One region of the Epibacterium sp. MM17-32 genome, then DNA from elsewhere that is predicted to be linked to it. Evidence: riboswitches for the same ligand, from Rfam matches in the RefSeq annotation. Region 1 holds a riboswitch; each other region holds the start of a gene.

Region 1 (9,848 bases):
AGACCACGCTCTGTTCGATCTGTGCAATATCCGCCCCGGTCAGCCCCAGTTCATTGGTGACCGACAGAAACACCGTGTCCAGACCGATATTGTAGTCGCCGATCGCCGCCGCCGCCGCGACGGCAAAGACCAGCACAACCAGCGACAGACAGAGGAAGAGCGTGAGGCGCGCCGCCTCGCCTTCAGAAGCATCCGATACCATCACGGAAGATCAATCGCCTTCAGTTGTTCGGCCACCTGCTCCGCACCATAGAGCGTGCGGATGCTGGGGTTCATGGCGGCGCCGCTCATCACGACAATGCGCCCGTTGCGCACCGCCTCCATCTGGCTGACGGTCGGATCGGAGGTCAGAAACGCGATCTTGTTGTCCGCCGTGTCCAGGTTCCAGCGCTCCCGATCGACCTGCGCCACCACAAACACCGTCGGGTCGGCTGCCATGATGCCTTCCCAGCCGACGGCGGGCCAGTCCGCTTCGGTCTTGATCGCATTGGTGCCGCCCAGAACATCGGCGATATAGCCCGATGGCCCGTTGCCCCCGCCCAGATAGGCGTCATCCGCCGGGGACGGGCTGGAGAACCAGAACAGGAAGCTCAGATCCTCGGTTTCGGAAAACTGCGCTCGCAGGGCGGCCTCACGGGCCTTGAAATCGGCGATCAACGCCTGCCCGCGCTCTGCCACGTCAAAGATCCGGGACAGGTCCTCGATCTCCTTGTACAGCAGGTCCATGTTCCAGAGCTCCCCGCGCGAGCCATAGGCGTCGCCTGCGTCGAGCGTCGTCGAACAGGCGCTGGGCGACAGATAGGTCGGGATGCCGAGGCCTTCGAAATCGGACCGTTTGGCGACCTTGCTGTCCGGCCCCAGCAGCGTGGTCAGCATGGCGGCGACAAAATCGGGCTGGGTGGCAAGCACGGATTCCAGCGTCGGAAATTCAACGGTGAGCCTTTCGACACCGCTGTTGGCCTCTGCCACTTCGGGCAAGACGGCGTTGGGCCAGAACGCGGTGGCCGCCATACGGTCCTCAAGCCCCAGAAGCAGCATGATCTCGGCGCTGTTCTGTCCCAGCGCGACGGCATTTTCCGGCGCGTTGTCAAAGGTCACCGACTGACCGCAGTTCTCGATCGTCAGGGGATAGTGCGTGTCGGCCCGCAGGGACATGCTGGACAACAGCAGCGCCACGGTTCCCAGGGTGAGGATCGAATTGCGAGACATCGGCAGATTTCCATTCTTGAGCACTTTAGTCGGAAACCAGCTAAAGACATCAGCCTGCAAGATCAAGCGTGATTCTGACCTGCATTGCCCTGGGGCGCTCCGCTTCCGGCCAGCCGCGCAGCCCCCGCAGTACCCGGGCCGCAGTCAGCGACAGCGGTGCCATTGCCTGCGCCGCGCCGCTGCCTGCGGGACAGGTATCAGTGGCCCGGATTTTCCGGTTCGGTTTGCTCGGCGCCACGATCAAAGCGCTCTGCGTAGGTCTCCGTCAACGGGTCGGACCCATGCAGCACCCGCCATTGCCGGATACCGTTGCGCCAGCCCGCGCGGCCCTCGCGGGTATCGGGCTCTTGGGTCTTCCGGGCTGGGGTCCCGTCCTTCAGGTGCTGCCAGACGGCCTGTTTGCCGTCGCAATAGGCGTCAGCGCCCCAGGCACCGAGGAGATCCTGAAAGGCGTCAAAGGCAGCGCGGTTGAAGCGCTTGTCCTCGCCCAGACGGCCAATGACAGGGTTCTCGGGATGCACACCGCAACAGGGCACCCAGCCTTCGGGGATCGGCGTATTGGCAGAATGGGTGCGCTCGGCACGCAGAAGTTTCGGCAGCACATGGGTGTGCGGGCCTTCGGGGGATTTACCGCCGGTGTCCGGACCGCCGATCATCTGATAGACCTCGACCCGGCCAAGACGGGTCAGCAGTACCCGATGCGGATGTGCCTTCAGGATCGCGCCCATCGCCGGGTTGTCCTGTTCAAACAGCGACCGGCCGGCGTTTTCATTCAGCACCGCCAGCAGGTCGGGGTCGGCAGTGCGGATGCAGAAATCCGCCTGATACTGGCCCAGCCCCATGTCGAACAGCTGCGCACCGCGATCTTCGTCGCGCAGGGCGTCGTGGTCCGGGCCGAGCGCGGTCAGCACATCGCGCTGGTTCATCGCCGCATCTGCATGCGGCAGGCACAGCGACACCGCCTGCGTCCAGCGGTGCGGCTTGGGGCTGAGGGTCTCATAGGCGACCGGGCGCACGCCTTCGAGCGTGTCGATGCGCAGGCCGCCGCGCGGGGTGACCTGCATCAGCCCGGCGTGTTCCTGCGGGGCCGGGTCGCCCTCGACGTGGTGGAACTCGGCAATGGCGCCAAACGAGCCCATGTTCCAGCCGCAGTCTTCTTGCATCAGCGCGTCTTTCAGCACCTGTTGAAGCTCAGGCATCTGCTGCCCTCCTGTTGGTTGTTTTCCAGTCCAGGGCGCCGCTGTGGACGGCCTGGTAAACGGCTTTGCCGATGGCCTCGCCGGTGGCGGTGTGCAGCCCGGCATAGGGCGTGTCGCCGAGGGGCGCAGCCACCGCGACACAGTCGGTGCCGGTGCCGGTCGCGGTTCCGCTTGGCAAGGTGAGGCCCGCCTCCATCACCGCGGTGGTGCGGGCCTGGACCGCGATGCTCATCGCCTCGATCAGCCCGGCCTGGGTCAGCCCTTCGGACAGGTGCAGGGCCACATTGATGGTGCCCCAGTTGCGGCTGGCATAGTCCATTCGGCTGCCGGCCCGTTCGGCGTTGGACAGGCCGACGGTGGCCACCGCATGGGCGCTGATGCCCTCAACCGTGGCCGTGGCCTCACGATACGCGCGCACATCGCGGGACGTCAGGAAGGCCACGGCGTCCTCGCAGCCTCTCTGCGCCAGTTCACCCGCAAACCACGCGGTGACATCCAGCCCCGGCGGCAGGTCGCTGTTGCGGACTTCGCGCCACAGGATGCGGCGCGCGGTGACAAGGCCAGGGCGGTTCACAGCCCAGCTCAGCACCTGCATCTCGGCGCCGAGGTCGAACGCGATCCAGGGGCGGTCCAGGGTGACAGATCCCATCACAGCACCCGCAGCGGCTGGAACACCGGCCCTTGCACCGTGTGCTCATGCCAGACCGAGATGCCAAAGGCGCGGGCCATAAGGTCGGGCGTCAAGACTTCGGCGGGCGGCCCGTCGGCCAGGACGCCCCCCTCGGCCAGCAGGATCAGCCGGGTGCAGTGGCGCGCGGCCAGCCCCAGGTCATGCAGCGAGACCAGCGCGGTACGGCCTTCGGCTGCGAGGGCGGCAAAGACCTCCATGGTGGAGATCTGATGTGCCGGGTCCAGCCCGGCGGCGGGTTCATCGGCCATCAGCAGCGGCGTGTCCTGCGCCAGGGCGCGGGCAATCAGCGCGCGGGCCTGCTCGCCGCCCGACAGGCGCGAGGCCGCCCGCTCGCGAAACATCTCCAGCCCCATGCGGGCGATGGCCTGATCCACCAGCGCCTGATCGCGGGGCGGCAGGCGCAGCCCCTGCGGCAGATGCGGCAGGCGGCCCAATGCCACCAGCCGCTCCACCGGGATCGGCCAGGCGATTTCGCGCGATTGCGGCATCCAGGCGACCGTGCGGGCGCGCTCTGCCGCGCTCATCTGTGCCAGCGAGCTGTGCCCCTGCGCCGGGATCAGCCCCAGCGCCGCGCGCATCAGGCTGCTTTTGCCCGCGCCGTTCGGCCCCAGCAGGCCGACGAACTCCCCTTCACGGATGGTGAAGGACACATCGCGCAGCACCGGGCGGTTGCGCAAGGTGACGGAGAGGGTCCGGACCGAAAGCACGCTCATGCCAGCCCCTTTCGGGTCTTGTAGATCAGATGCAGGAACAGCGGCGCGCCCACCAGGGCGGTGACCACGCCCAGTTTCAGGTCGCGCGACGGCAGGATGACCCGCACGGCAATATCGGCCAGTTGCAGCATGATGGCACCGCCAAGCGCCGAGGCCCACAACAGCCGCGACGGTTGGCCGCCCACCAGCGGGCGCAGAATATGCGGCACCACCAGGCCGATGAAGCCGATCGCCCCCGCCACGGCGGTGGCACCGCCGACGATACCGGCGGTGCCGATCACCAGCAGCAGGCGCATCCGGTTCAGGTTCATCCCCATGGTCTGCGCCGCGTCCTCGCCCAGGGTCAGCGCATCAAGGCCCCGCCCAAGCGTCAGCAGGATTGCCGCCCCCGTCAGCGCAAAGGGCAGCACCAGCCAGACATGCAGCATCGAACGATCCGCCAGCGAGCCCATCATCCAGAACACGATCTCATTGGCGGCAAAGGGATTGGGCGACAGGTTCAGCACCAGCGACGTGAGCGCCGCCGCCATCGCCGAGATCGCGATCCCCGCCAGGATCAGCGTCAGCGATCCGCCCTGCGGTCCGGCCAGCGCCATCACCAGAAACACCCCCGCCAAAGCCCCGGCAAGCGCCGCCAGCGGCAGCCCCAGGGTGAGGCTGGCCGCCAGCCCGGTATTGATCGCCAGCACCGCCCCGAGCGCTGCCGAGGAGGACACGCCGATCAGTCCCGGCTCTGCCAGCGGGTTGCGCAGATAGCCCTGCATGGCCGCCCCCGCCAGCCCAAGCCCGCCGCCGATGATCACCGCCAGCAAAGCGCGCGGCAGCCGGATTTCCCGCATCACCAGGGTCAGCGGGCCATAGCCGTCGTCAAACAGCGCCGCCAGGCTCTCGGTCGGGCGCACATCGGCCGGTCCCACCGTAAGCGACAGCAGGAACAGCACCACCACCATGGCGCTGAGGGCGATCATCAGACGGGTCATTTGCGGTCCTCCTGCGCCACAAACAGGCGGCGCTCTGCGGCCAGGGCCTCGACCGCGCGCAAGACATACGGGGTGCCGCAGACCCAATCCGCGTCGCGGATCTGACCGGCACCGCTGCGGGCGGCCAGATGGCGCACCACCGGATGCGCGAGGTTTTCCTCGCTGCGCGAGGCGCGCGGATAGGGGGATGTTGCCACCAGCAGGTCCGGCGCCGACAGGGCCAGCACTTCCAGCGGCATGTGGCCGGAGCCACCAAAGCCCTGCTCATCCGCGATATTGCGCAGCCCCGCTGCCCGCAGGATCTGGCCTGCGAGGGTGCGGCTGCCGGAGGTAAACCCATTGGCGGCATAGAGCGCGGCGCGCGGCGCATCCGGCGCGGCGTGCTCCAGTCTTTCCAGGCGTCTGTCGTAGTCGGCCAGCAGGGCCCGGGCGGCCTCTTCGCGGTCCAGAACCTCTCCCATCCGCAGGATGCGGTCGCGCACATCCTCAAGCGCGTTGGCAGGTTGGAACACCACCACCGGCACCCCGAGGCGCCGCAGCATATCGGTGGTGGCCCGGGTCGAATAGGCACCGGCAATCACCAGATCGGGCTGCAGGAGATAGATCTCTTCGGCCAGACCGTGATTGACGGGATACGCCATGGCCACGTCAGCCATGGCCGAGGCGCGGGTGTCCCGCGCGATGTAGGAGACCGACGCCAGCTGGCCCGGCGCCGCAAGCAGCATCGCCAGCTGGTCCGTACACAGGTTCATCGACACCACGCGCGACGGCCCGGCAAAGGCACCGGTGGCGGCCCACAGAAGGGCCAGGGCTATGCCGGGCAGCCTGCGCATGGATCAGAACGATGCCCGGACGCCGACAAAGACCTCGCGGCCATTTGCAAAATACCCCCAGGATTCCTGATAGTCTTCATCCAGCAGGTTCGTCACCCGCGCGGTCAGCTGTGCATTGGCCGTCAGGTCATAGGTGGTGGCCAGATCCACGACAGTGAAGGACGGAAGCTCTGCCGTCGGGGTGCCGGTCGCGAAGAACTGGCGGCCGTGATTGCCGGAGACGTGACGCACATCCAGGTTGACCGTGCCGCGCCCGGCATAGGCCTGCGCCGCCACCGACAGGCGTAGCTCGTGTTCTGGCCGGCGCACCTGCACCGCACCGGTCGCGGTTTCGGCATCCGTGTAGGAATAGGCGCCGCTCAGATCCAGCCAGTCCAGCACGGCAAAGGAGGTTTCCAGCTCAAACCCACGCGACTTGCTGGTGCCCGGGATGTTGACAGCTGTCATGCCCGAGCCCTGGATCAGATTGTCGACGTCATTCCGATAGAGTGTCACCGCCAGCTCACCGCGATCGCCAAGACCGAAGTCCGCGCCCAGTTCGTAGCTGGTGCTTTCCTCCGGCTTCAGGTTCGGATTGCCGGCAAAGGAACCGGGAACAAAGCCGAATTGCTCGAACATCGTCGGGTTCACAAAGGCCCGCCCGGCGGCACCGCGCACGCGGATGTCGCGGCCGGGCAGTTGATAGGACACCGACAGGTTCCAGGTGGTTGCATTCTCGAAGGTGTCGTTAAAGTCGTGGCGCAGCCCGGCCTGAAGGTCGAGACCATTGGCCAGTTCCCCCTGATACTCCAGTGCGACGGCCTCGCTGTTGCGCTCGAACGCGGTGCTGCCGGTGAAGGACGCCGTGTAGGTCTGTTCTTCGGCCTCCAGCAGCAGGTTCAGGCGGTGTGCGGACTGATCCAGCCCCGCCCCATCCAGTGCAAAGTTGCCCAGGTATTTGAACGCGCGGTGCGTCGACTCGCTGGAGGACGGGCCAAAGGCGCCATCCCGGGACTGGTTCTCCTGGTCGGTGCCGCTGATGGAAAACCGGTGCCTGCTGCGCCCGGAGGCGCTGTCGGCCTCCAGCCACAACGAGCCGAACACTTCGTCGCGGTCGGTGTTTGCCGGGCTTTCCACCAGATAGCCTTCAGAGGTCGGAGACGTGGAGCCAAAGGGGAGCGTGTCCTCGCTGCCATAGTGCTGCCACGTGCGCCGCAGGGTGAAACCGGTGGTGATCTGATCCGTAATCTCATACCGACCGGTCAGGTTCACTGTTTCCCGGTCGTTGAACTCGGTGTCGCCGCCATCCAGCCGCGAACCGTCCTCGCCATCGGTCTGGCGCGTGTCGACGGAGAAGTTCAGCTCGCCGCGCTCGAACCGCTGCCGCACATAGGCATTGGCAGCACGGGTGCTGTTGGAGCCGAATTCAACCCCGCCGCCATAAGAAGTACCCGGCTTTTCCGCCCGCTTGGTGGTGATCGAGATCACGCCAGAGACGGCATTGGCGCCATACAGCGCCGATTGCGGGCCGCGCAGCACTTCGATGCGTTCGATATCGCTGACGGTCAGGCCGCTGAGGATGTACTCGCCGCCCGACCCGGTATTGGCTTCGACCCCGTCGATCAGCACCAGCACGTGGTTGCCTTCGCCGCCGCGGATCCGCACTTGGGTAAAGCCGCTGCCGGTCGAGTTCACCGCCACGCTGGGGACGCCGCGCAGGGCATCTTGCAGGGTGGTAACTCCGCGTGTTTCAAGCTCTTGCGCGGTAATGACCGAGACCGAGCGACCATAGTTGTCCGCCTCGATCGGGGTCAGGCCGCCGGAGACGATGATCTCGCCGAGATCGATGACACCGCCCTCCTGAGCGGTTGCGATTGCGGGGGCGACCACCAGTGCGGCGGCCAGTGACAGGCTTGCCTTGTCCATATTCCATTCCTCCCAGCCCGCGCGCAATACACACGCCAGGCACACTGCCCATACCGGGCAGCGGGTCCAAATTTCGGGTCTTTGGAAGGCTTTGCCCCCGCAGACGGTGAGAACTGCCACCACTACGGAAGTCCGTTGTCCTTGGCGCGCCCCGCACCCGGACAGGGTGATCCTCCTGGCAGGTCTCCTGACTCGCGGGTCGAAGCTTTGCCGCACCTTCCCACCCTTTCCGGGCAGTGGCATATCGTAGCATTGCTCTCCGCTCACAGTTGCGGGGGCAGTCACGGATTCGGCGCCTGTTGGCTACACCTCACCGTGTTCCCTTTTAACCGGGTGGTCTCCCAGCCGGACCAGAATGGCCGGGACTTAGGCAAAGTGACGTGATCCTGTCAAGCGCCAAAGCCCGGTGCGGCGACGGTGTTGCCCCGGCAGCGGCGTACAAATGCCCTGCCCCGACGCCGCAGGGTCAGAGTTGGGTCGGGTTCGGCGCATCGCCATAGACCGCCACCGGGTCGAAGGTCTTGCGCGCCTCAACAAAGGTCAGCGGCGTCCCGGCCTCTGCGCCATGTGGCACGGCGCGGTAGAAACAGGACCGATAGCCCACGTGGCAGGATGCGCCGGAGCCGGTCACATCGACACGCAGCCACAGGGCGTCCTGATCGTCGTCGATGCGCGCCTCGACCACGGTCTGAACCAGGCCGGAGGTCGCCCCCTTGTGCCACAGCACCTGCCGGGCGCGGCTGAAATAATGCGCCTCGCCGGTTTGGATCGTCAGGCGAAAAGCCTCGGCATTCATCCAACCCAGCATCAGCACCTCGCCCGTGGTTGCGTCCGTGGTGATGCAGGGCATCAGACCATCCTCGCCGAATTTGGGCGCAAGGTCGGTGCTTTCCTCGACCTGTTCCACGGTGGTGCGGGGCTGGAAGTGCAGTTGTGTCATATCGCCTTCTCCGGCTTCTTGTAAAACGTAGTGTTATAACGTAACAGTCCTGAACGAAAGGCAACACACTGTAAAGAGGCCAGCATGGTGATGACCGAGCAGGACAAACGCATTCCCGTGACCTTGCTGACCGGGTTTCTGGGGGCCGGGAAAACCACGCTGTTGAACCACCTGATCCGCGACCCCGACGCGGGGCGGATTGCCGTCATCATGAATGAGTTCGGCGATATCGGCCTGGACCATGACCTGATCGAAGAAGCCACCGAGGAGACCGTCCTGTTGCCGTCGGGCTGCCTGTGCTGTGCGATCCTGGGCGATCTGGCCAAGACGTTCGAGGACCTGATCGCAAAGCAGGACGCGGGTCAGGTGCATTTTGACCGGGTGGTGATTGAAACCAGCGGCATCGCCGATCCGGCACCGATCGTGCACACGCTGACGACCGATTACCAGATTGCGCAGGCCTTCCGGCTGGATGGGGTGGTGACCCTGGTGGATGCGGCGACGGGCATGGGCACGCTCGACCGGCAGTTCGAGGCGGTGCAGCAGGTCGCCATGGCCGATACGCTGATCCTGTCGAAGGCGGATCTGATCGACGGGTTTGACCTGTCCCGGCTCGAAAAACGCCTGGAGGGTCTGAACGCCACCGCCCCGCGTGTCCGGGCTGACCATGGGCGCGTGCCGGTGGGCACATTGTTTGGCCTCTCCGCCCTGCGCGACGGCGTAGCCGCGCCGGAGGTGGACCGCTGGCTGGGACTGTCGCAAGAGATCGCACAGCCCGATCCGCTGGCTGGGGTCTCCGGCTTTGCCGCCGCGGCGACGCCCCCGGCCCCGCTGGCCTTCAGCCCATCGGCGCCCGCCACTCATGACCATCGGATCATCTCCGCCTCGATCGCAGTGACAGATCCCATTGCCGCAAATGTCTTTGATTTCTGGCTCGACTCGCTGATTGCACTTAAGGGACAGAACATCCTGCGCATGAAAGGCATCCTGCACGTCGAGGGCCTGCAATACCCGTTTGTCTTTCACGGGGTGCAGCATATTTTTGACGCCCCTGTGCCGCTCAAAAGCTGGTCGGGCGCGGAGACCACCAGCCGCGTCGTTGTCATCGCGCGCGACATGGACGAGGCCGACCTCAAGGCCAGCCTCGACATGCTCCTGATGAAACCCAAGGCCGAGGCCGCACCGCCGGACCTGCCCGGCGGGATGATGGTCGACACCCTGGAATTGCCGTTCTGAGCCATGCCGGCCTGTTGCCCCCACACCAGAGAAACCGCCGCGATGCCACTGGCTTGCTGCCCGGTGCCTCCCCTCCCTGACAGAAAGACCCCGAAATGATCCATATCCGCCTGCCCGATGGCGCCAGCCGCGCGCTTGAGCC
Region 2 (9,848 bases), on a different contig from region 1:
GGCAAACCGGCTGAGTGCTGACCCGAAGAGGCGGGTGCTGCTTCTTGAGGCGGGCAAGAGCGACGCCTATCACTGGGTGCACATTCCGGTGGGGTATCTCTACTGTATCGGCAACCCCCGCACCGACTGGATGATGAAGACGGCCCGGGAACCGGGGCTCAATGGACGCAGCCTTACCTACCCGCGGGGCAAATTGCTGGGGGGATGCAGTTCGGTCAACGGCATGATCTACATGCGCGGGCAGGCGGCTGACTATGACCTCTGGCGACAGCTTGGCAATCCCGGCTGGGGCTGGGAGGACGTGTTGCCCTATTTTCTGAAATCCGAGGATCATCACGCGGGCGACAGCGACATGCATCGCGCTGGCGGCGAGTGGAAGGTCGCGCGCCAGCGTCTGAAATGGGACATCCTCGACGCGGTGCAGCGCGGCGCCGCTGAATTTGGCATCCTGCCGCGCGCGGATTTCAACGATGGCAACAACGAAGGGTCGGGGTTCTTCGAAGTGAACCAGCACAAAGGGGTGCGCTGGAACACGGCCAAGGCGTTCCTGCGCCCTGCGATGAAACGTCCGAACCTGCATGTCGTGACCGAAGCACATGCCGCTCGGCTGGTTCTTGAGGGGCGTCGTGTCACGGGCGTGATCTATCAGCGGCGGGGGCAGACCCATCACGCCGCTGCACGGGCGGAGGTGCTGCTGGCCGCAGGCGCAATCAATTCGCCCAAACTGCTGGAGTTGTCGGGGATCGGCTGTCCGGACGTGCTGGCGAACCAGGGCCTCTCTGTCGCGCATGCCTTGCCCGGGGTGGGCAAGAATTTGCAGGATCACTTGCAGATCCGCACCGTCTACAAGGTGGAGAATGCCCAAACCCTGAATACGATGGCGAACAGTTTCATTGGTAAGGCCCGGATCGCCTTGCAATACGGCCTGACCCGCAGTGGACCAATGTCCATGGCGCCGAGCCAGTTCGGCATGTTCACCAAATCCCGCCCGGATATTGAGACCCCGGATCTGGAGTATCATGTGCAGCCTCTGTCAACCGACAAGCTGGGGGATCCTTTGCACCCGTTCCCTGCGATCACGGTTTCGGTGTGCAACCTGCGGCCTGAAAGCGTGGGATCAACTCACATCCAGAGCACCGATCTGTCACAACAGCCGGAAATCCGCCTGAACTACCTGTCGGCCGAAAGCGATCGGGCGGTTGCGCTGGCTTCGATCAAACAGGTGCGAAACATCATGACGGCGCAGGCGCTCTCCGGCTACGCGCCGCAGGAAATCCTGCCCGGGTCGCATTGCCATAGCACCGCGGATATCCTGAGTGCCGTCGGCGACATCGCGACAACCATCTTTCACCCGGTTGGCACCTGCAAGATGGGCACCGATCCGGGGGCGGTGGTGGATCCGGAACTCCGGGTCCATGGGCTGCACGGCCTTCGTGTGGTGGATGCGTCGATCATGCCGCGTATTGTCTCTGGCAATACCGCGTCGCCGGTTGTCATGATTGCCGAGAAGGCCGCAGATCTGATTGCGGCGAACGCCAAGCTCAGGGTTTGACAGTCTCTGATTGGCTGACTACTGTCCCTCCGTGCGGTTCAAGCTGCATCCGGACCCGCGGGAAGGGCAGAGCCCACTTGACGCGAAACGCCCATGTTTCATGAACCTTTGTGCTGCCGGATTGCGGGTCGTCGGCGCCAGTTGCACGGAGGTCAATATGAACCTGCTTCCCGAAAATCCCGATCTGTCTCAGCTTCGCCGACAGGCAAAGGAGCTGCACGCCCGTTATCGCGCGCAAGACATCGCAGCCTTGCAGCGCCTGCGCCAATCCCTGCCCGCGGCCAGGGGCCTGTCGCAGGCAGAGGTTGCGGCAGCCGGCTACCGGTTGCATGACGCACAATCCTGCCTGGCGCGTGAATATGGCTTTGCGTCCTGGGGAGACCTGAAAGCCTTTGTCGAGGCGGCCCGGCTCAGATCCAGTGATGTGTCAGCGCTGCGGCGTGCTTTCCTGGGCTTTGTCTACGCCGGCGAGGTTGTTGGCGGCATGAACAGATCCCGACCGGCTCTCGCCGAACGATTGTTGACGCAATACCCGGAGATCGAGGCGGGCTGCCCGACAACCGCCTGCGCAGTTGGCGACGTCGAGGCCGTGCGCGCGGCGATCCTCCGCGACTGGGGCTGGATCCATGCGGCGGGCGGGCCTTTGTCCTTGCCGCCCCTGGTTGCAGCCTGTCACTCCGGTCTGTTGACGGTTGCAGACAGGCGCGCCGGGATCCTCGACGTGATCCGGCTGCTGCTTGCCGAAGGCGCAAATCCGAACCAGTCCATCGCAAGCCGCTGGCCACCGGCGTCTGTCGAATTTCCGGATGCAACAGCGCCTCTGTCGGCGCTTTACGGGGCGGCTGGGGTGAGTTTTGACCCGGATGCTACGCAACTGCTGCTGGCTGCCGGAGCCGATCCGAATGACAATGAATCGCTCTATCATTCGCTGGATCGGCCCAACTGCACCGCGCTGCTGCTGGCGGCGGGCGCGCAGGTGTCTGGGACAAACGCGTTGTTTCGCTGTCTGGATTTTGATGACCTCGGTACCTTTGAAATGCTGCTGTCTCATGCCGCCGGAGCGCCCGAGTTGTCGCATTCTGGTCTGTATTTTCACGCCATTCGCCGCCGCCGTTCGCTGTCGCATTTTCAAGCTTTGCTCGATGCAGGTGTCGATCCCGACACCACGAATGAGGAGGGGATGACACCTGCGGCGTTTGCCCTGCGTCACGGGCTCGCCGAAGTGGCGACCTTGCTTGGCGGCACTGCGGAGCTGTCAGAGACGGATCAGTTCCTTGCCGCCTGTGCGGCGGCTGACCTGGACGCGGCACGCGCGTTGCTGGACGACGCCCCGGATCTGTTTGCCCGGTTGCAGGAGCGTGATCTGCGCCTCTTGCCGGAGCTGGCCGCCGCCGGGGCAACCGCTGCGGTGCGGGTCATGGTGGACCTCGGCTGGCCGATCGAAGCGATCGGCGGGGACTGGTCGGCAAGTGCGCTCAACCAAGCTGTGTTCCGGGGCGACAGGGAGCTCACCAGATTTCTGCTGGAGCGGGGGGCGTCCTGGCGTGCCGAGCATGGTTTCGGGGATGACGTGTCTGGTACGCTCTGCTGGGCTTCCCTCAATCGTCCGGTCGAAGGCGGGGACTGGAGCGGCTGCGCAGAGGTCCTGTTGCAACACGGCATGCCTGCGGTGCGGCGGGATCGGACCGACCCTCACACCGTGATCATGGAAGGCCGACCGCGGCAGTTTTCCGAAGATGTGACACGGGTCCTGCTGCAAGAGGGACCGTAACAGCGGGGCAGTGAGCACCCGCGCCGCCCCCGCCACTGTCGCAATTGCCAGGCGCGGGGGCCGTCGTGCCACATTTACCTGTGCGGTTGCGGCCCCGGCCTCGCGGATGAGGGCAATCCCGCTGACGGATCAGCGCCGCACCGGATCAACGTCCCGACCGCCACATGCAGATGAAACAAAGCCGCCCGCGACGGTTCGCGGACGGCCTTGGTATGTCAGAAATCCCAGTCTTCGTCCTCGGTCGCAACCGCCTTGCCGATCACATAGCTCGACCCGGACCCGGAGAAGAAGTCGTGGTTTTCATCCGATCCGGGCGACAGCGCCGCCATGATTGCCGGGTTCACACGACAGGTTTCTTCCGGGAACAGCGCCTCAAACCCAAGGTTCTGCAGAGCCTTGTTGGCGTTGTAGTGCAGGAAGTTCTTCACATCCTCGGTGAGCCCCAACCCATCATAGAGCTGCTCTGTATAGCGCGCCTCAATGTCATAAAGGTCAAACAGCAAACCAAAGGCGAAATCCTTCAGCTCCTTGCGCTCCGCCTCGCTCAACCGCTCCATGCCGCGCTGGAACTTATAGCCGATGTAATAGCCGTGGATGGCTTCATCGCGGATGATCAGGCGGATCAGGTCGGCAGTGTTGGTCAGGCGCGCGCGGCTTGACCAGTGCATCGGCAGATAAAAGCCCGAATAGAACAAGAAGCTCTCAAGGAACACGCTGGCGATCTTCTTGCGCAGCGGCGAGGCGGTGGCATCGTACTCGTCAAGGATCAGCCGGGATTTGGCCTGCAGATGCTCATTCTCCGCCGACCAGCGGAAGGCTTCATCCACCTCAGTGGTCTGGCACAGGGTCGAGAACACCGAGGAATAGGACCGCGCATGCACCGCCTCCATAAAGGCGATATTGCTAAGCACCGCCTCCTCATGCGGGGTGATCGCATCCTGCATCAGCGTCGGCGCACCCACGGCATTCTGGATCGTGTCCAGCAGCGTAAGACCGGTGAACACCCGAATGGTCAGGGTCTGCTCGTCCGGGGTCAGCTGCGACCAGGACTGAATGTCATTGGACAGCGGCACTTTCTCCGGCAGCCAGAAGTTCACCGTTAGACGGTTCCAAATCTCCAGATCCTTGTCGTCCTGAAGCCGGTTCCAGTTGATCGCTTTCGGGACGGCGCGGGCTTGGGTCATGTCTTTCATACACTCAATCTCAGCAGCTTGGGGGCGGGCCCCTTCATCTTTTCCAAAATACCTCGGGGGAGGCCACGGATGTGGCCGGGGGCAGCGCCCCCTCCCGATTTACAGCGAACAGGACACGCAGCCCTCGACCTCGGTGCCTTCCAGCGCCTGTTGGCGAAGGCGGATGTAGTAGATCGTCTTGATCCCTTTCTTCCACGCATAGATTTGCGCGCGGTTGATGTCTCGGGTCGAGGCCTCCGCCGGGAAAAACAGGGTCAGCGACAGCCCCTGATCGACGTGCTGCGTTGCCGCCGCATAAGTGTCGATGATCGCCTCGGGACCGATGTCATAGGCATCGCGGTAATACTCGAGGTTGTCGTTGGTCATATAGGGCGCGGGATAGTAGACGCGACCGATTTTGCCTTCCTTGCGGATCTCGATCTTGGCGGTGATCGGGTGGATCGAAGAGGTGGCATAGTTGATATAGCTGATCGAGCCAGTGGGCGGCACCGCCTGCAGATTGCGGTTATAAAGCCCGTGCTTCATCACCTTGTCGCGCAGCGCTTCCCAGTCCTTGCGGGTCGGGATCTCAATGCCTGCGGCCTCAAACAGCTCTTTGACCCGGTCGGTTTCCGGCAGCCAGTCCTGACCGACATATTTCTCAAAGAAGCTGCCATCGGCATAGGCGGAGTCTTCAAAGCCTTTGAACTTTGCCTTCTTCTCTTTTGCCAATGCGTTAGAGGCGCTGAGCGCATGATACAGCACGGTGCAGAAGTAGATATTGGTGAAATCCACCCCTTCTGCGCTGCCGTAATGGATGCGCTCGCGGGCGAGGTAACCATGCAGGTTCATCTGACCGAGACCAATAGCGTGGCCTTCTTCGTTGCCCTTGCGGATGGAGGGTACAGAATCGATGCTCGACATTTCCGACACGGCATTGAGCGCGCGGATCGCGGTGCCCACGGTGCTGGCCAGATCGCCACCGTCCATCGCACGCGCGATGTTCATGGAGCCGAGGTTGCAGGAAATATCCGTGCCCATCTGCGCATAAGACAAATCGTCGTTGAACGCGGAGGCCTCGTTCACCTGCAGGATTTCGGAGCAGAGGTTTGACATGGCAATGCGGCCCGCGATGGGGTTTGCGGCATTCACCGTGTCTTCAAACATGATGTAGGGATAGCCGGATTCAAATTGAATTTCGGCAATGGTCTGGAAGAACGCGCGGGCGTTGATCTTCTTTTTGCGGATCTGCGGGTTGTCCACCATCTCGTGATATTTCTCGGTGACCGAGATTTCCGAGAAGGCCTGACCGTAGACTTTTTCCACGTCATGCGGCGAGAACAGATACATGTCCTCGTTTTTCTTGGCGAGTTGGAAGGTGATATCCGGGATCACCACGCCCAGCGACAGCGTCTTGATGCGGATCTTCTCATCCGCATTTTCGCGCTTGGTATCCAAGAAACGCAGAATGTCCGGGTGATGCGCGTTCAGATAGACCGCGCCGGCGCCCTGACGCGCGCCCAGCTGGTTGGCATAAGAAAAACTGTCCTCAAGAAGCTTCATCACCGGGATGACGCCCGAAGACTGGTTTTCGATGCCTTTGATCGGGGCACCATGCTCGCGAATGTTGGTCAGCATCAAGGCCACGCCACCGCCGCGTTTCGACAGCTGCAGGGCAGAGTTGATGCCGCGCCCGATCGACTCCATGTTGTCCTCAAGACGCAACAGGAAGCAGGACACAAACTCGCCACGCGCCTTTTTGCCCGCATTGAGGAAGGTGGGTGTTGCGGGCTGGAAGCGGCCGTCGATGATCTCCGACATCAGCTTCATCGCGAGTTTTTCATCCCCGCGCGCCAGCGTCAGCGCATTCATCACTACGCGGTCCTCGTAGCGCTCCAGATAGCGCTGCCCATCGCGGGTTTTCAGCGTGTAGGACGTGTAATATTTGAACGCGCCGAGGAAGGACGGGAAGCGGAATTTCTTGCCATAGGCCGCATCCCAGATCTTGCGCTGGAAATTGAGCGAGTATTGATCCAGCACTTCGGGTTCGTAGTAACCTTCCTCAACCAGGTAGCGCAGCTTCTCGTCCAGCGAGTGGAAGAAGACGGTGTTCTGGTTCACATGCTGAAGAAAATACTGCCGGGCCGCCATGCGGTCAGCCTCGAACTGGATGTTGCCCTCGTCATCATAGAGGTTCAACATCGCATTCAGCGCGTGATAGTCGAGGTCGGCGGTTACGCTTGCGTCAAGCATGTCTGCTGCTCCTGTGCCGCCCAGAACCGGGCGAGGCCCGCGCGGATGCGGGCGATGTCTGTTTCGGTTCCCGCCAACTCAAAGCGGTAGAGGACGGGGACATTACATTTTTTGGCAATCACATCCCCGGCGAGGGCGAAGGTGGTGCCAAAGTTGCGGTTGCCCCCGGCAATCACGCCCCGCAGAAGGGCACGATTGCGCGCGTTGTTCAGAAATTTGATGACCGGTTTCGGCACCGCGCCACGCCCTTCGCCATCGGCAAAGGTGGGCGTGACCAAAACATAGGGCGCATCTACGTCCGGGAAAGGCTCTGTCTGCGGCAGCCGCAGAGCCTCCAGTCCCAGTTGCTCCATCAAACGGGCCGTATTGCCCGAACGGGAGGAGTAGTAGACAAGCCCGGTCACTCTGGTGCCTTAGGCCAACTGGCCGATCAGGTCGGGACGGAATCCTGCCCAGTGATCGTCGCCTGCGACAACGACAGGAGCCTGACGATACCCCAACCCCTGGACCATCTCCATGGCGGCGGCATCCTCGGTCAGGTCGACGAGATCAAAAGAGATCCCCTTGGCCTCCAGCGCGCGGGTGGTGGCGGTGCATTGCACGCAGGCCGGTTTAGAATAGACAGTGATGCTCATCTGCAAGGTCCCCTCAGGTGGTATCTGCTCGTATGTCTGGTCAGGCGAAAACGGACACGAGAACCCGGCGCTGACCAAAGCACCGAACCACGCGTCCGGGCCCTCCGCCTCGGTCGTCGTTCAGTTGCTTTGGCAGGTCTCCTGACTTTGCGGCTCAGACGCCCGGTCCCCCTTCCCAATGCCGGTCATGCATCAGTGGTCCAGGATAGGCTTGCCGCTTACAGTTGCGGGGGCAGCGCCGGATTTCCACCGACTTCCCTCTTCACCCGCGAGTCACCCCGCAGGCACCAAAGCACCCGCATATTGCGTCTTTTGTTAGGGAACTGTCAATATATGGTTATTCACACAGGGGGGCATTTCCTGTGGATGAATCACGTGTCGCGCGCAGTCTCCGAGGGGGTCACGGCAGCAGGCTGGTCGGATCGTCAACGGCAACCAAACGTTTTGCGGTTCCGAACCCCAGTTCGACCAATTGCTCGGACGGGCAGGTGCTGGCAGCGCCACCGGCCTGGCGAAACCCCTTGAGGCGTCCGATGTCGATCGATTTCATGGCCTCCACCGCGAGACCGTAGTGATGACCGTCCTTTTCCAGGATCATTATGCCAGACTCCGATCCGAACTGGCCATCGCCGTGCCCGCGGCGGCGCGCGCAGTCATAGACCGGCATCAGGCGGCTTTGATAGGAAAGGTTGGCGAGGTGGCCGTCGTAATCTGCCCCTGAGATGCTGTTCGGCAGACGCATGATCTCGCTTACGGCTTCGATCGGGACGGCAAAGTCCCCACCTGCGGACACCGTCAGATAGCGCCCCGACGCAGAGCGCAACGCGGCGAGACGGTTTTCATCATACGCCGGTTCCGTGCCGACAGGGTGGTCCGAGGGTTTGCCCTGGGCATCTTTGACCGCGATCTGGGGCGTGGTCTTGAGGCGATGTGATGTTTCGGCCAGTTGCAACAGGTCCGGGTCCTGTCGGCAAGCGGCCACGTCGATCACCAGACACTGCTCATCCTGTTCGTCAATATGGACACCGCTGAACAGCTCCCGGCGTGAGGTGACGCTGGGCGGAAAATCATAGACCGCGCCTGCCTCAATGTTCATGACACTGACAACCTGGTCGACATGAAAGGCCAGCGCATGATCGTCGGGAAATTCAATAATGATGCCTGCCGCCGCCTCCGGCCTCTCTCCCGTACTGGCGAACCCGAGGTTTTCCAGCGTGTCCAGCATCGGCATTTCCATACCGTGGCGCTGGATCAGACCCAGGCAGGAACTGCCGTTTATCGGCCAGGGGCTGAGCGGACTGGTGGGAACCGTGGAGGCGATATCCGACATGGCGATCAGGAAATTCCGCCCGCCCACGCGGAAGCGGATATAGGGCAGGCGCTTGATGCGGGCCCGCTGGCGCGCGGTTTCGGAGATCTCGTCCGACGGTGCTTGTGGCACATTCAGCAACTCGGGAACCGACAGCATCGAGAAATGCCCGTTGGTTTCGCAGATATAACCGCCGCTGATCAGAACGTCTTCATTGTCGGGGAGGTTCTGATGCCAGGTGTCCCCCAGTTGCAGCAGGCAGCGCACCGAATCCACAAGCAGTCCGGCGACTCGTCCTTCGGCGCGGATGACGACGATGACACCGCCGGCCGGAGTGGCCCCCTGTGCCGTGTCTTCCGGCGTGGTGCCTGTGTGCAGGCTGGCTTCGGCGCCCAGCCTTTGGTGCAGGCTTTGCACCGGGATCGCCTTGCCACGCAACAGGACCGCCCCGAGGAGATCCTGGTGTTGGCCGGGGAGGCGCTGAAACCGCTCCGGCGCAGGAATGACCTCGCGCACTTGGTGGATCGGGATTGCGAACAGCATGCCTCCGATCTCGACCACGCCGACCAGCTGGTCCGCGGGGTCGGCGCAGGTGTCCGGTTCAGCTGCGCGGTCTGACATCGGTTCAGGCCGCCCGGTTGTCGCCGGACAATTGGCTGATCAGATCGACGACCTGTTTCGACGCCGCAAGCTGGTTTTCCGCCGCCGAGGAAATCTGATCGACCGACTGGCCTGTCAGGGCGACACTTTCAACGATCCGAGAAAAGGCATCCCGCGCCGCGACCGAGCGGGTGGTCCCCTGATCGACACGGACTTCGGACTCGGTGATCAGGCGCGAGATCTTATGGGCGGCTTCGGAACTGCGCTCGGCCAGTTTTCGGACTTCCTCGGCGACGACGGAGAAGCCGACCCCGTGCTCCCCGGCCCGGGCCGCCTCGATGGCCGCATTGAACGCCAGGAGATTGGTCTGGTTCGCGATTTCGCCGATCACCTTGACGATCTCCGAGATCTCGCCCGAAGAGCGCTGCATCAACTCGATCGTTTCAATCGTGTGGTTCAGCGCCTCGAACCCCTGGTTCGCGTTCTGCTCGGTCTCGCCGGCTTTGGTGCGGGCCTCGCTGGTGGCAAAGGAAATGTCCGAGATTGCTTCGCTCAG
Region 3 (9,848 bases), on a different contig from region 1:
CGCCTCGTGCGCGGCAGCCATATCGTGGTGCCTAAACTCTACGACCACGGGCGCTGCTACTTCTTCCAAGGGCAGGACGGGCGCATCATCTTTGCCATTCCCTATGAGGAGGATTTCACCCTCATCGGCACCACCGACGCCGATCACCCCGATCCCGAGACCAAACCCATCTGCACCGAGGAAGAGCAGGACTATCTGGTCAAATTCGCGTCGAACTATTTTGACACACCCGTGACCCGCGACCAGATCGTCTGGACCTATTCCGGCGTGCGGCCGCTCTATGATGACGGCGCAAGCTCCGCCTCCGCCGCGACACGCGAATATGTGCTGACGCTCGACAAGACACAGGCCCCGCTGCTCAATGTCTTTGGCGGCAAGATCACCACCTACCGCAAACTGGCCGAGGCGGCGCTGGATAAAATCAACGAGGTCTTCCCCAGCCTGCCTTCGGAGTGGACCGCAGGTGTGCCCCTGCCCGGCGGCGACTTCCCGGTCGAAGATGTCACCCGCTTGCGCGAAAAACTGGCGCGCGCGTATCCCTTCCTGTCGGCCTACGCCACCCGCCGCCTGATCCGCGCCTATGGAACCGAGGCCTGGGCTGTTCTGGGCGACGCCAAGGCGCAGAGCGATCTGGGCGAGAGCTTCGGCGCGACCATCACGGCCCGCGAACTCGACTGGGCAATTGCCCGCGAATGGGTGCGCACGGGCGAGGATTTCCTGTGGCGACGCACAAAACTCGGCCTGCGTCTGGACCCTGATGCGCGCACTGCGGTCGACACATACATCAAATCCCGCGTCATCGACTAACAAGACAGAACGACAAAAGAGAGGGGCACAGCGCCCCTCCCTCTTCTAACTCAAAATATCCCGGAGCGCGAGGCAGCGCCTCGCATACCCGCTCACGACACACGCTGAGGTTTCAGAACTCCACGCCCTTCTGAGCCTTGATACCAGCCCGGAACGGGTGCTTCACCTGCGCCATCTCGGTCACCAGATCGGCGATCTCGATCAGCTCTTCTTTGGCGCTGCGCCCGGTCAGCACCACATGGGTCATCGGCGGTTTATGCTCGACGAGGAACTCCAGAACCTCCTGCAAATCCAGATACTCATAGCGCAGCGCGATGTTGATCTCATCGAGCAGCACCATGGTGTTCTTCTCATCAAGGATCATCTCCTTGGCCTTTTCCCAGCCCGCGCGGGCTGCTGCAATATCGCGGGCCTTATCCTGCGTTTCCCAGGTAAACCCCTCGCCCATCGCGTAGAACTGGCACAGATCCGAGAAATTCTCCTCGATCAAAGTGCGCTCGCCGGTCTGCCACGCGCCCTTGATGAACTGCACCACCGCCGAGGGCATGCCATGGGCGATGCAGCGCATGATCATACCGAATCCCGAGGACGACTTGCCCTTGCCGGGGCCGGTGTGAACGATGATCAGACCCTTTTCGCCATCCTTGGTTTTCATCATCCGATCACGGGCGGCCTTTTTCTTTGCCATCTTAGAGGCATGGCGTGCCGCTTCTTCGTCCGAGATGTCGGTTTCGCTACTTGCGCTGGTCTGATCGCTCACGGGGTCGCTCCTGCTGTTTGGCCCCATGTCTTGACAAAGAGTGCCCCCATGGCGCAAGGGATTTTCGTTGGTTCCCGAAGGTGACACCCTTCGGGCGAAGAGGGAATGTGACAAGGCACGCCGCAGCGCGCCCCAAGCACAGCCGCCCCCGCGACCGTGACCGGAGAGGTCTCCCGACGCCACTGGCGCCCCCCAAGGGGTGGCACCGGGAAGGCGGGACGACCGTCAGCGCCCGACCCGGGTCTGGCATCCGCAAGCCGGGAGACCTGCCAGCGCGTGTGAAACCGGCGGACGGGGTGTGCCGCGACCGGTTGAGGGCCTGCCACACGTGGCATGCGCCCCCATCTGGCCTGCCCCGCCTCGCCGCTGAGGAGGAGAAAAGGCCGCATGGGAGAGACCCCCAGCCAGAGCCCGGAGCCGGTTGTCCTGACCGTCTGCACCACCTGTCGCCAGACCGGCAGCGATCCCGAAGCCATGCGTCCCGGCCGCATCCTTGCCGACCGTCTTGCGGGCAGCGCGCTGCCCGACGGCGTCACCGTGCGCGGGGTCGAGTGCCTCTCGGCCTGCTCGCGGTCCTGCACGCTACATCTCTCCGGTGGCCCTGCGCGCTGGAGCTATATCTACGGCGATCTCGACCCGGATGCCCATCTTGAGGACATCCTCGCCGGTGCGGCCGCCTATGCGGCGACCGAGGATGGGTTTGTGCCATGGCGCGAGCGCCCGGTGGTGTTTCGCAAACAATCCATCGCCCGCATTCCGCCCGTCTCCATGCCAAGCGTCGCGCTGACCCCGACGCCCGCACCGGAGCGTGGCGACTCTTCCAATGACACCCCAGACACGCCTGCCACCGAGCTTGCGCAGGATTGACCCGAAAGGCCCATTTCACATGACCACATTGAACAAGATCCCCGTCACCGTCATCACCGGCTTTCTGGGGGCTGGCAAAACCACTCTGATCCGTCACCTGATGCAAAACCCGCAGGGCAAGCGCCTCGCCGTGGTGGTGAATGAGTTTGGCACCGCCGGTGTGGATGGCGACATCCTGAAATCCTGCGCCGACGAGAGCTGCCCGGCGGAAAACATCATGGAACTCGCCAATGGCTGCATCTGCTGCACCGTGGCCGATGATTTTATCCCCACCATCGAGAGCCTGATGGCGCTGCCCGAGCCGCCCGAGCATATCGTCATTGAAACTTCTGGTCTGGCACTGCCAAAGCCGCTGCTCAAAGCCTTCGACTGGCCCGCGATCCGCTCGCGCATCACCGTCGACGGGGTGATCGCCCTGGCCGATGCCGAGGCCGTCGCCAAGGGCCAGTTCGCGCCGGATCTGGACGCCGTGCAGGCCCAGCGCGAGGCGGACGACAGCCTTGATCACGAAACACCGCTGTCCGAGGTCTTTGAGGATCAGATTTCCTGCGCGGACATCGTGCTGTTGTCCAAAGCCGATCTGGCCGGTGAGGCCGGCGTCGAGAAAGCCCGCGCCGTGATCGAGGCCGAGGCCCCGCGCAAGCTGCCCATCCTGCCAATGACCGAGGGCGTGATCGACCCCCGCGTGATCCTCGGTCTGGGGGCCGCCGCCGAAGACGACCTTGATGCCCGCCCCAGCCATCATGACGGCCATCACGATCACGAACATGACGATTTTGAGTCCATCGTGGTCGAAATGGGCGAAGTCTCCGATCCCGAAGACCTGCAAAAACGGATCATCGAGATGGCCCGCGCCCGCAACATCCTGCGGGTGAAGGGCTATGTGGCCGTGGAAGGAAAACCGATGCGAATGCTGGTACAAGCGGTGGGCGAACGCCTGCGCGCGCAATACGACCAACCCTGGGGCGCACAGGAGCGCAAGACCCAGCTGGTTGTGATCGCCGAGCATGATAACATCGACACAGCAGGCATCCACGCCGACCTCGGGGCCTGAGTTTCTATGCGGGCGAAGTGGAAACACATCGTTTTCGTCCGGCCGAGAGGCCGGACAGCCCCCGACCGCCCCCCCGGGCGGGGGCTTCTCCCCCCCCCGCGGTCCGGGGCTATCCTCGGCGTGTCCAAACGGAGCTAACCTCATGCACGTCGTCTTCCGCGAAAGCCACGGGCTCGGAGAAACAGACACCCCCTATGACGTCGGGCAGACCCCCGGCGATCTGGTGGTGCTGTCCTTTTCCGACAGCGACCTTGGCGCATTCGCGGCGGGCTGGCACCGCGCGGACGGCAAACTCCCCTCCACGCGACTTGCCAATCTGGTGGCGCTCAAACACCCGCTTTCGGTCGATGTCTACGCCGAGCAGACGCTGGAGGGCGCAAAGGGCGTCTTGGTCCGGCTGATCGGTGGTGAAAGTTATTGGTCCTACGGTCTGGCCACGCTTCAGGATCTGGCCCGGCGCAAGGGCATCGCGCTGGCAATCCTGCCCGCCGACGGTCAGGAAGATCCGCGCCTTGATGAGCTGTCCACCCTGCCGGTTTCCACCCTGCGCCGCCTTCAGGCGCTGTGCGATGCGGGCGGTGCTGTTGCCGCGCAAGCGGCACTGGCGCAGCTGGCGCTGGCTTCTGGCCTTTATGCCAGCCCGGTGATCGGCAAGAAAACCGTGCCTGATTTCGGCTTCTACGACCCCGACCGGGGCGCGCTGGATGCCTTGCCCGAAATCAACAAACCCTTGGTGCTGGTCAGTTTCTATCGCTCTTATCTGACCTCTGCCGACACCGCCCCTGTGGATGCGATGATCCGTAGCCTGCGCGCGCGCGGGTATGCTGCCTATGGGGTCTTCGCGCCGAGCCTCAAGGTCCCCGAGGCGGTCGACTGGCTGCGCGCAGAACTGCCCGCCCTGAACCCCGCCGCGCTCATCAACGCCACCGCCTTTTCCGCGCAGGGGCGCGATGGCAGCGCCTCCCCCTTAAGCCTCACGGGCTGTCCGGTGTTTCAGGTGGCGCTGTCCACGGCCCGGCGCAAGGATTGGGATCTGGCGGATCGCGGCCTGTCGCCTGCGGATCTGGCCATGCATGTGGTCCTGCCAGAGGTGGACGGTCGGCTGTTTGCCGGTGTTGTCAGCTTCAAATCCCCCACCAAGCGCGACCCCGATCTGGAATATTCCCGTTTCACCCATCGCGCCGATCCGGAGCGGGTGGAGGCGGCGTTGGATCGCATCGAGGCGCATCTGCGGCTCGCCCGCCAAACGCCCGCCGACAAACGCCTTGCGCTGGTACTCTCGACCTATCCGGGGCGCGATTACAACCTCGCTCACGCGGTGGGGCTGGACGCGCTGGCCTCAACGTCCGAGATTTTGCGCGCCCTTGCGACCGAGGGCTATGACGTCACGGCCAAGGCAGACCTTGGCGCGCGCCTCTCGGATGAGACGCTGACATGGCCGCTCTCGGACTATCTCGCAGCACTCGCCCACCTGCCCGCCTGCTTGCGCGAGGATCTCACCGCGGCTTGGGGCGCGCCCGAGCAGGACCCCGCGATCAGGGACGGCCTCGTGCACTTTCGCGCGCTGCGCGCGGGCAAGGCGCTGATTGCCCTGCAACCCGAACGCGGTGACGTGCAATCCCGCGATGACGACTATCACGACCTCGACCGCACGCCCCGCCACGGCTACGTCGCCTTCTATCTCTGGCTCCGGACGCAAGCAGATGCGCTGGTGCATGTGGGGGCCCATGGCACGCTGGAGTGGCTGCCGGGCAAGGCGGTGGCACTCTCGGGGCAATGCTGGCCCGAGGTGCTGGCGGGTGATCTGCCGGTAATCTATCCGTTCATTGTCAATGATCCGGGAGAGGCCGCGCAGGCCAAACGCCGCATCGGCGCCATCACGTTGGGCCACATGCCGCCGCCTTTGGCACAGACCACGCTGCTCGACGGTATGACGCGGCTTGAAAGCCTTCTGGATGAATATTCCACCGCCGACGGGCTTGACCCTGCGCGCCGCGACCGGCTCATCGCCGACATCCGTGCCGAGGCGCAGGGCACCGGCGTCGAAGAAGATCTGGGCATCCCCACCGACGCCTCGGCCGCAGAGGCGATCACCCGCATCGACCGCTTTGTCTGCGACATCAAGGAAAGCCAATACGGAGAGGGGCTGCATATCTTTGGCAGCGGCGATCATGGCGCGGCAGAGCTGCGCGGGGTTCTGGATGCGCTGGCGGGCAAGTTGATCTCCCCCGGCCCGTCCGGGTCGCCCTACAGGGGGCGGTCGGATGTGATGCCCACCGGGCGCAACCTCTTTACCACGGATCCCCGCGCGGTGCCGTCGCGGGCGGCGCAGGCGCAAGGGGTCAAGCTGGCGGAAGAGCTGCTGCGCCGCCACCTGCAGGACCATGGCGACTGGCCGCGCGGGTTGGTGGTGGATCTCTGGGGGTCTGCCACCATGCGCACGGCGGGCGAGGAATTTGCCATGGCGCTGCATCTTGCGGGCCTTGCTCCACAATGGGACGCAGGATCAGAGCGTGTTTCGGGCTTTGAGATTATCCCGCTGGCCCTTTTGGGCCGTCCGCGCATCGACGTGACGCTTCGGGTATCCGGCCTGTTTCGCGATGTATTTCCCGGCCTTGCCCAGATGTTCGAGGCCGCCGCCGCCGCGCTGAGTGCCCGCGAAGAGGACCCAAGCGACAACCCCTACCTCAAGACCACGCCGCGCGTCTTTGGCCCCAAGCCCGGGCTATACGGCCTTGGCATGACCCAGCATCTTGATGACTACTCCGAAGAGGCCCGCGCGGCAGCGGGCGAGGCCTGGCTTGCGGCCTCGTCACATGCGATTGACGCAAAAGGCGACATCCACGAGGCGCGCGCCGCGCTTGAGGATCGACTGCACAGCGCCGACAGCTTTGTACACCTGCAAGATCTGGCGGAAACGGATGTTCTGGTCGCCTCGGACTATGCCGCCCATGAGGCCGGTTTTGCCGCCGCGATGAAGCGTCTGGGCGCTGAGGCTCCGGCGCTTTATCACATGGACGCCACCCGTCTGGACCGCCCGCAGGCGCGCAGCCTGCAGGAGGAAATCGCCCGGGTGACCCGCGCCCGTGCCTCTGACCCGCATTGGGCGACCTCAATGATGAACCACGGCTTTCGCGGCGCGGCAGAGATTGCGGCAACGCTGGATCACATGGCGGCCTTTGCGCATCTGGCTCAGGTGGTGCCTGCGCATCTCTTTGACCTTTATTTCGAGGCCACACTGGGGCGCGACGATCTGGTGGCGTTTCTGGAGCGCGAAAACCCTGCGGCCCTTCAGGCCATGCGGGATCGGTTCAACGCTCTGCGCGACGCAGGGCTTTGGGTGACGCGGCGCAATTCGATCCTTGCCACGCTTGAGGGCGGGGCATGAGCACCGCCCCCAAGGTCTATGGCTGGTGCCCCGGCGCGCTAAGGCCGATGATGTCCGGCGACGGGCTGGTGGTGCGCATCCGCGCGCCACTGGGGCGGCTCACGTCTGAGCAGGCCCAGACCGTCGCGGATCTCTCCACGCGCTACGGCAATGGCGTTCTTGATCTCTCGGCGCGGGCGAACCTGCAATTGCGCGGCGTCCACGAGGCCAGCCATCCCGCCCTGATCGCTGCGCTTCAGGATCTCGAGCTTGTGGAACAGGACGCCCATGCCGAGGCACGCCGCAATATTCTCATGACGCCCTTCTGGGCGGAGGGAGACCGCAGCCACCAGATCGCCTTGGCGTTGACAGAGGGCCTCGCACAAGCAGAGGACTTGCCCCTGCCCGGCAAGTTCGGCTTTGCCGTGGACGCAGGTCCGGCCCCCGTGTTGCAAGGCGCCGCTGCCGATATCCGCATTGAGGGTGCAGGCGACAGGCTGACCTTGCGCGCAGACGGTGCCGATGTGGCGCTGGAGGTGCACAAAGACGATGCCGCAGCCGAGGCGCTGACCCTCGCGCGCTGGTTCCTTGACCAAGGCGGCGCGTCGGAGGGTCGGGGCAGGATGCATGCCCTGCTCGCGCGCCGCGCAGCCCCCGCGTCGCATACCTCAGGCGTCGCAAGGGGCGCTTCTCGGCCCGCCCCCGGCCAGACCCGCAGCGGCGCATTGGTTGCGCTGGAGTTCGGCCAGATCAACGCCGAGACCTTCGCCGCGCTTGCCACACACGCCCCCCTGCGCCTCACTCCCTGGCGAATGCTGCTGATCGAGAACGCTCAAGACCTCGCGCCCCTGCCCGGCCTGATCCACAGTGCAACGGATCCGCGCCTGCGGGTGAGCGCGTGCACCGGCGCACCCGGGTGCCTGCAGGCGCTCTCTGAAACCCGCGCGCTGGCCCGCGACCTGGCCTTGCATCTCCCGGAGGGCACCAGCCTGCACGTCTCGGGCTGCGCCAAGGGCTGCGCCCATCCCAAAGCTGCCGATGTGACCTTGACCGCCACCGGCACAGACCGCTTTGACCTCATTCGCAATGGCCGCGCAAACGACCGCCCCTTGCGTTCTGATCTCTCTGCGCGCACCCTGCGCGCTGCGCCGCACCTTCTGACGAAAGACACCTGACATGCTGCACACCTATGAGACCGATGGCGCCAAGATCTATGCCGAGAGCTTTGCCACCATCCGCAATGAGGCCAATCTCGCCCGCTTCACCAAAGACGAAGAGGTGGTGGCCGTGCGCATGATCCACGCCGCAGGCATGGTGGGGCTGGAGGAGCATGTGCAATTCTCAGACGGGATGGCCGAAACCGCCCGCGCGGCACTGGCGAAGGGCGCGCCGATCCTCTGTGATGCCTATATGGTCTCCGAGGGGATCACCCGCCCGCGCCTGCCTGCCGACAATGAGGTGATCTGCACCCTGCGCGACCCCAAAGTGCCGGAAATGGCCCGCGAGATGGGCAACACCCGCTCGGCGGCCGCGCTGGAACTCTGGCGTCCGAAACTCGACGGGGCCGTGGTCGCGATCGGCAATGCCCCCACCGCGCTGTTTCACCTTCTGAACATGCTCAAGGATCCCGCCTGTCCGCGCCCTGCCGCAATCATCGGCTGCCCTGTGGGCTTTGTCGGCGCACGCGAATCCAAGGAGGCGCTGATGGAGGACCTGCCGGTGCCCGCGATGATCGTCAAAGGCCGCCTTGGGGGCTCTGCCATCACGGTTGCCGCAGTGAATGCGCTGGCATCATGGAAAGAATGACCATGAACGCGCCCAAAACCGGCAAAGTCATCTGCGCAGGCCTCGGCCCCGGCGATCCGGACCTGATGAGCGTCAAAAGCTGGCGCGCGCTGCAAGGCGCGACCCATGTGGCCTATTTCCGCAAGGCAGGCCGCGCAGGGCAGGCCCGCGCCATCGTCGAAGGCATCCTGCCCGAGGGCGTCACAGAATACCCGATGGAATATCCGGTCACCACCGAGATCCATTTCTCCGACCCCGAGTATAACCGCCAATTGGCCGCGTTTTATGACCAATGGGCCGACACATTGGCCGAGATCGCGGCGACGGACACGGTGGTGGTGCTCTGCGAGGGCGATCCCTTCCTTTATGGGTCGTTCATGCATCTGCACACCCGCCTTGAGGGCCGCGCGGAGGTGGAAATCATCCCCGGCATTACCGGCATGTCCGGCTGCTGGACCGCCACCGGCCAGCCGATCACCTGGGGCGATGATGTTCTGACGGTCGCGATGGCAACCCTCTCGGAAGAAGAACTGACCAAACGCATCCGGGAAACCGACGCGCTGGTGGTCATGAAAATCGGCCGCAACCTGCCCAAGCTGCGCCGCGCGCTTGAGGCTGCAGGCCGTCTTCAGGACGCATGGCTGGTGGAGCGCGGCACCATGCCGACCCAGACGGTGCAAAAGCTCACCGAGGTCACCGGCGATGTGCCCTATTTCTCCATCGTGCTGCTGCACGGGCAAGGACGTCGCCCATGAGTGATGCGCAAAAAGGCTGGGTGGTGATCGCGGGGCTTGGCCCCGGTGACGAGCGCATGGTGATCCCCGAGGTGCAGGAGGTGCTGGCCGAGGCCAGTGATGTGGTTGGCTATATCCCCTATGTGGAGCGCATTGCGCCGCGCGCGGGCCTGACCCTCCATGCCAGCGACAACCGGGTTGAGGTGGACCGCGCCACGCAGGCCCTGCAGATGGCGGCAGAGGGCAAACGCGTGGTCGTAGTCTCCTCCGGCGATCCGGGGGTTTTTGCCATGGCATCGGCAGTGTTTGAAGCACTGGAAGACGGGTCCAAGGCGCAGCCCGCGTGGCTCGACCTAGAGATCCGGGTGCTGCCCGGCATCACCGCCATGCTGGCGGCCGCAGCGGTGATCGGCGCACCTCTGGGCCATGATTTTGCGGCGATCAACCTCAGCGACAATCTGAAACCGTGGGAGC

The links. A riboswitch is a leader RNA that binds a small molecule or an ion and turns the genes downstream of it on or off. The one in region 1 is predicted to bind cobalamin.
Positions count from the first base shown of each region.
Region 2: linked by a shared signal. The riboswitch ahead of nrdH (glutaredoxin-like protein NrdH) and the one ahead of MHM88_RS02805 (TonB-dependent siderophore receptor) in region 1 are both predicted to bind cobalamin.
Region 3: linked by a shared signal. The riboswitch ahead of MHM88_RS08735 (DUF1636 domain-containing protein) and the one ahead of MHM88_RS02805 (TonB-dependent siderophore receptor) in region 1 are both predicted to bind cobalamin.

Region 1 covers NZ_JAKRFC010000001.1:580,564-590,411, forward strand. The annotation lists gene MHM88_RS02770 (iron ABC transporter permease) at 1-202, opposite strand, end outside; gene MHM88_RS02775 (ABC transporter substrate-binding protein) at 202-1,209, opposite strand; gene MHM88_RS02780 (hypothetical protein) at 1,407-2,408, opposite strand; gene MHM88_RS02785 (adenosylcobinamide amidohydrolase) at 2,401-3,057, opposite strand; gene MHM88_RS02790 (ABC transporter ATP-binding protein) at 3,057-3,812, opposite strand; gene MHM88_RS02795 (iron ABC transporter permease) at 3,809-4,792, opposite strand; gene MHM88_RS02800 (ABC transporter substrate-binding protein) at 4,789-5,625, opposite strand; gene MHM88_RS02805 (TonB-dependent siderophore receptor) at 5,629-7,530, opposite strand; cobalamin riboswitch at 7,690-7,900, opposite strand; gene hisI (phosphoribosyl-AMP cyclohydrolase) at 7,997-8,470, opposite strand; gene MHM88_RS02815 (GTP-binding protein) at 8,555-9,706, shown strand; gene thrS (threonine--tRNA ligase) at 9,802-9,848, shown strand, end outside.
Region 2 covers NZ_JAKRFC010000002.1:57,827-67,674, reverse strand. The annotation lists gene MHM88_RS03225 (GMC family oxidoreductase) at 1-1,552, shown strand, start outside; gene MHM88_RS03220 (ankyrin repeat domain-containing protein) at 1,710-3,323, shown strand; gene nrdF (class 1b ribonucleoside-diphosphate reductase subunit beta) at 3,539-4,516, opposite strand; gene nrdE (class 1b ribonucleoside-diphosphate reductase subunit alpha) at 4,616-6,748, opposite strand; gene nrdI (class Ib ribonucleoside-diphosphate reductase assembly flavoprotein NrdI) at 6,730-7,152, opposite strand; gene nrdH (glutaredoxin-like protein NrdH) at 7,162-7,383, opposite strand; cobalamin riboswitch at 7,497-7,690, opposite strand; gene MHM88_RS03195 (chemotaxis protein CheW) at 7,784-9,313, opposite strand; gene MHM88_RS03190 (PAS domain-containing methyl-accepting chemotaxis protein) at 9,318-9,848, opposite strand, start outside.
Region 3 covers NZ_JAKRFC010000004.1:166,793-176,640, forward strand. The annotation lists gene glpD (glycerol-3-phosphate dehydrogenase) at 1-807, shown strand, start outside; gene cobO (cob(I)yrinic acid a,c-diamide adenosyltransferase) at 920-1,594, opposite strand; cobalamin riboswitch at 1,619-1,856, shown strand; gene MHM88_RS08735 (DUF1636 domain-containing protein) at 1,955-2,434, shown strand; gene cobW (cobalamin biosynthesis protein CobW) at 2,454-3,488, shown strand; gene cobN (cobaltochelatase subunit CobN) at 3,631-6,876, shown strand; gene cobG (precorrin-3B synthase) at 6,873-8,030, shown strand; gene MHM88_RS08755 (precorrin-8X methylmutase) at 8,032-8,661, shown strand; gene MHM88_RS08760 (precorrin-2 C(20)-methyltransferase) at 8,664-9,395, shown strand; gene cobJ (precorrin-3B C(17)-methyltransferase) at 9,392-9,848, shown strand, end outside.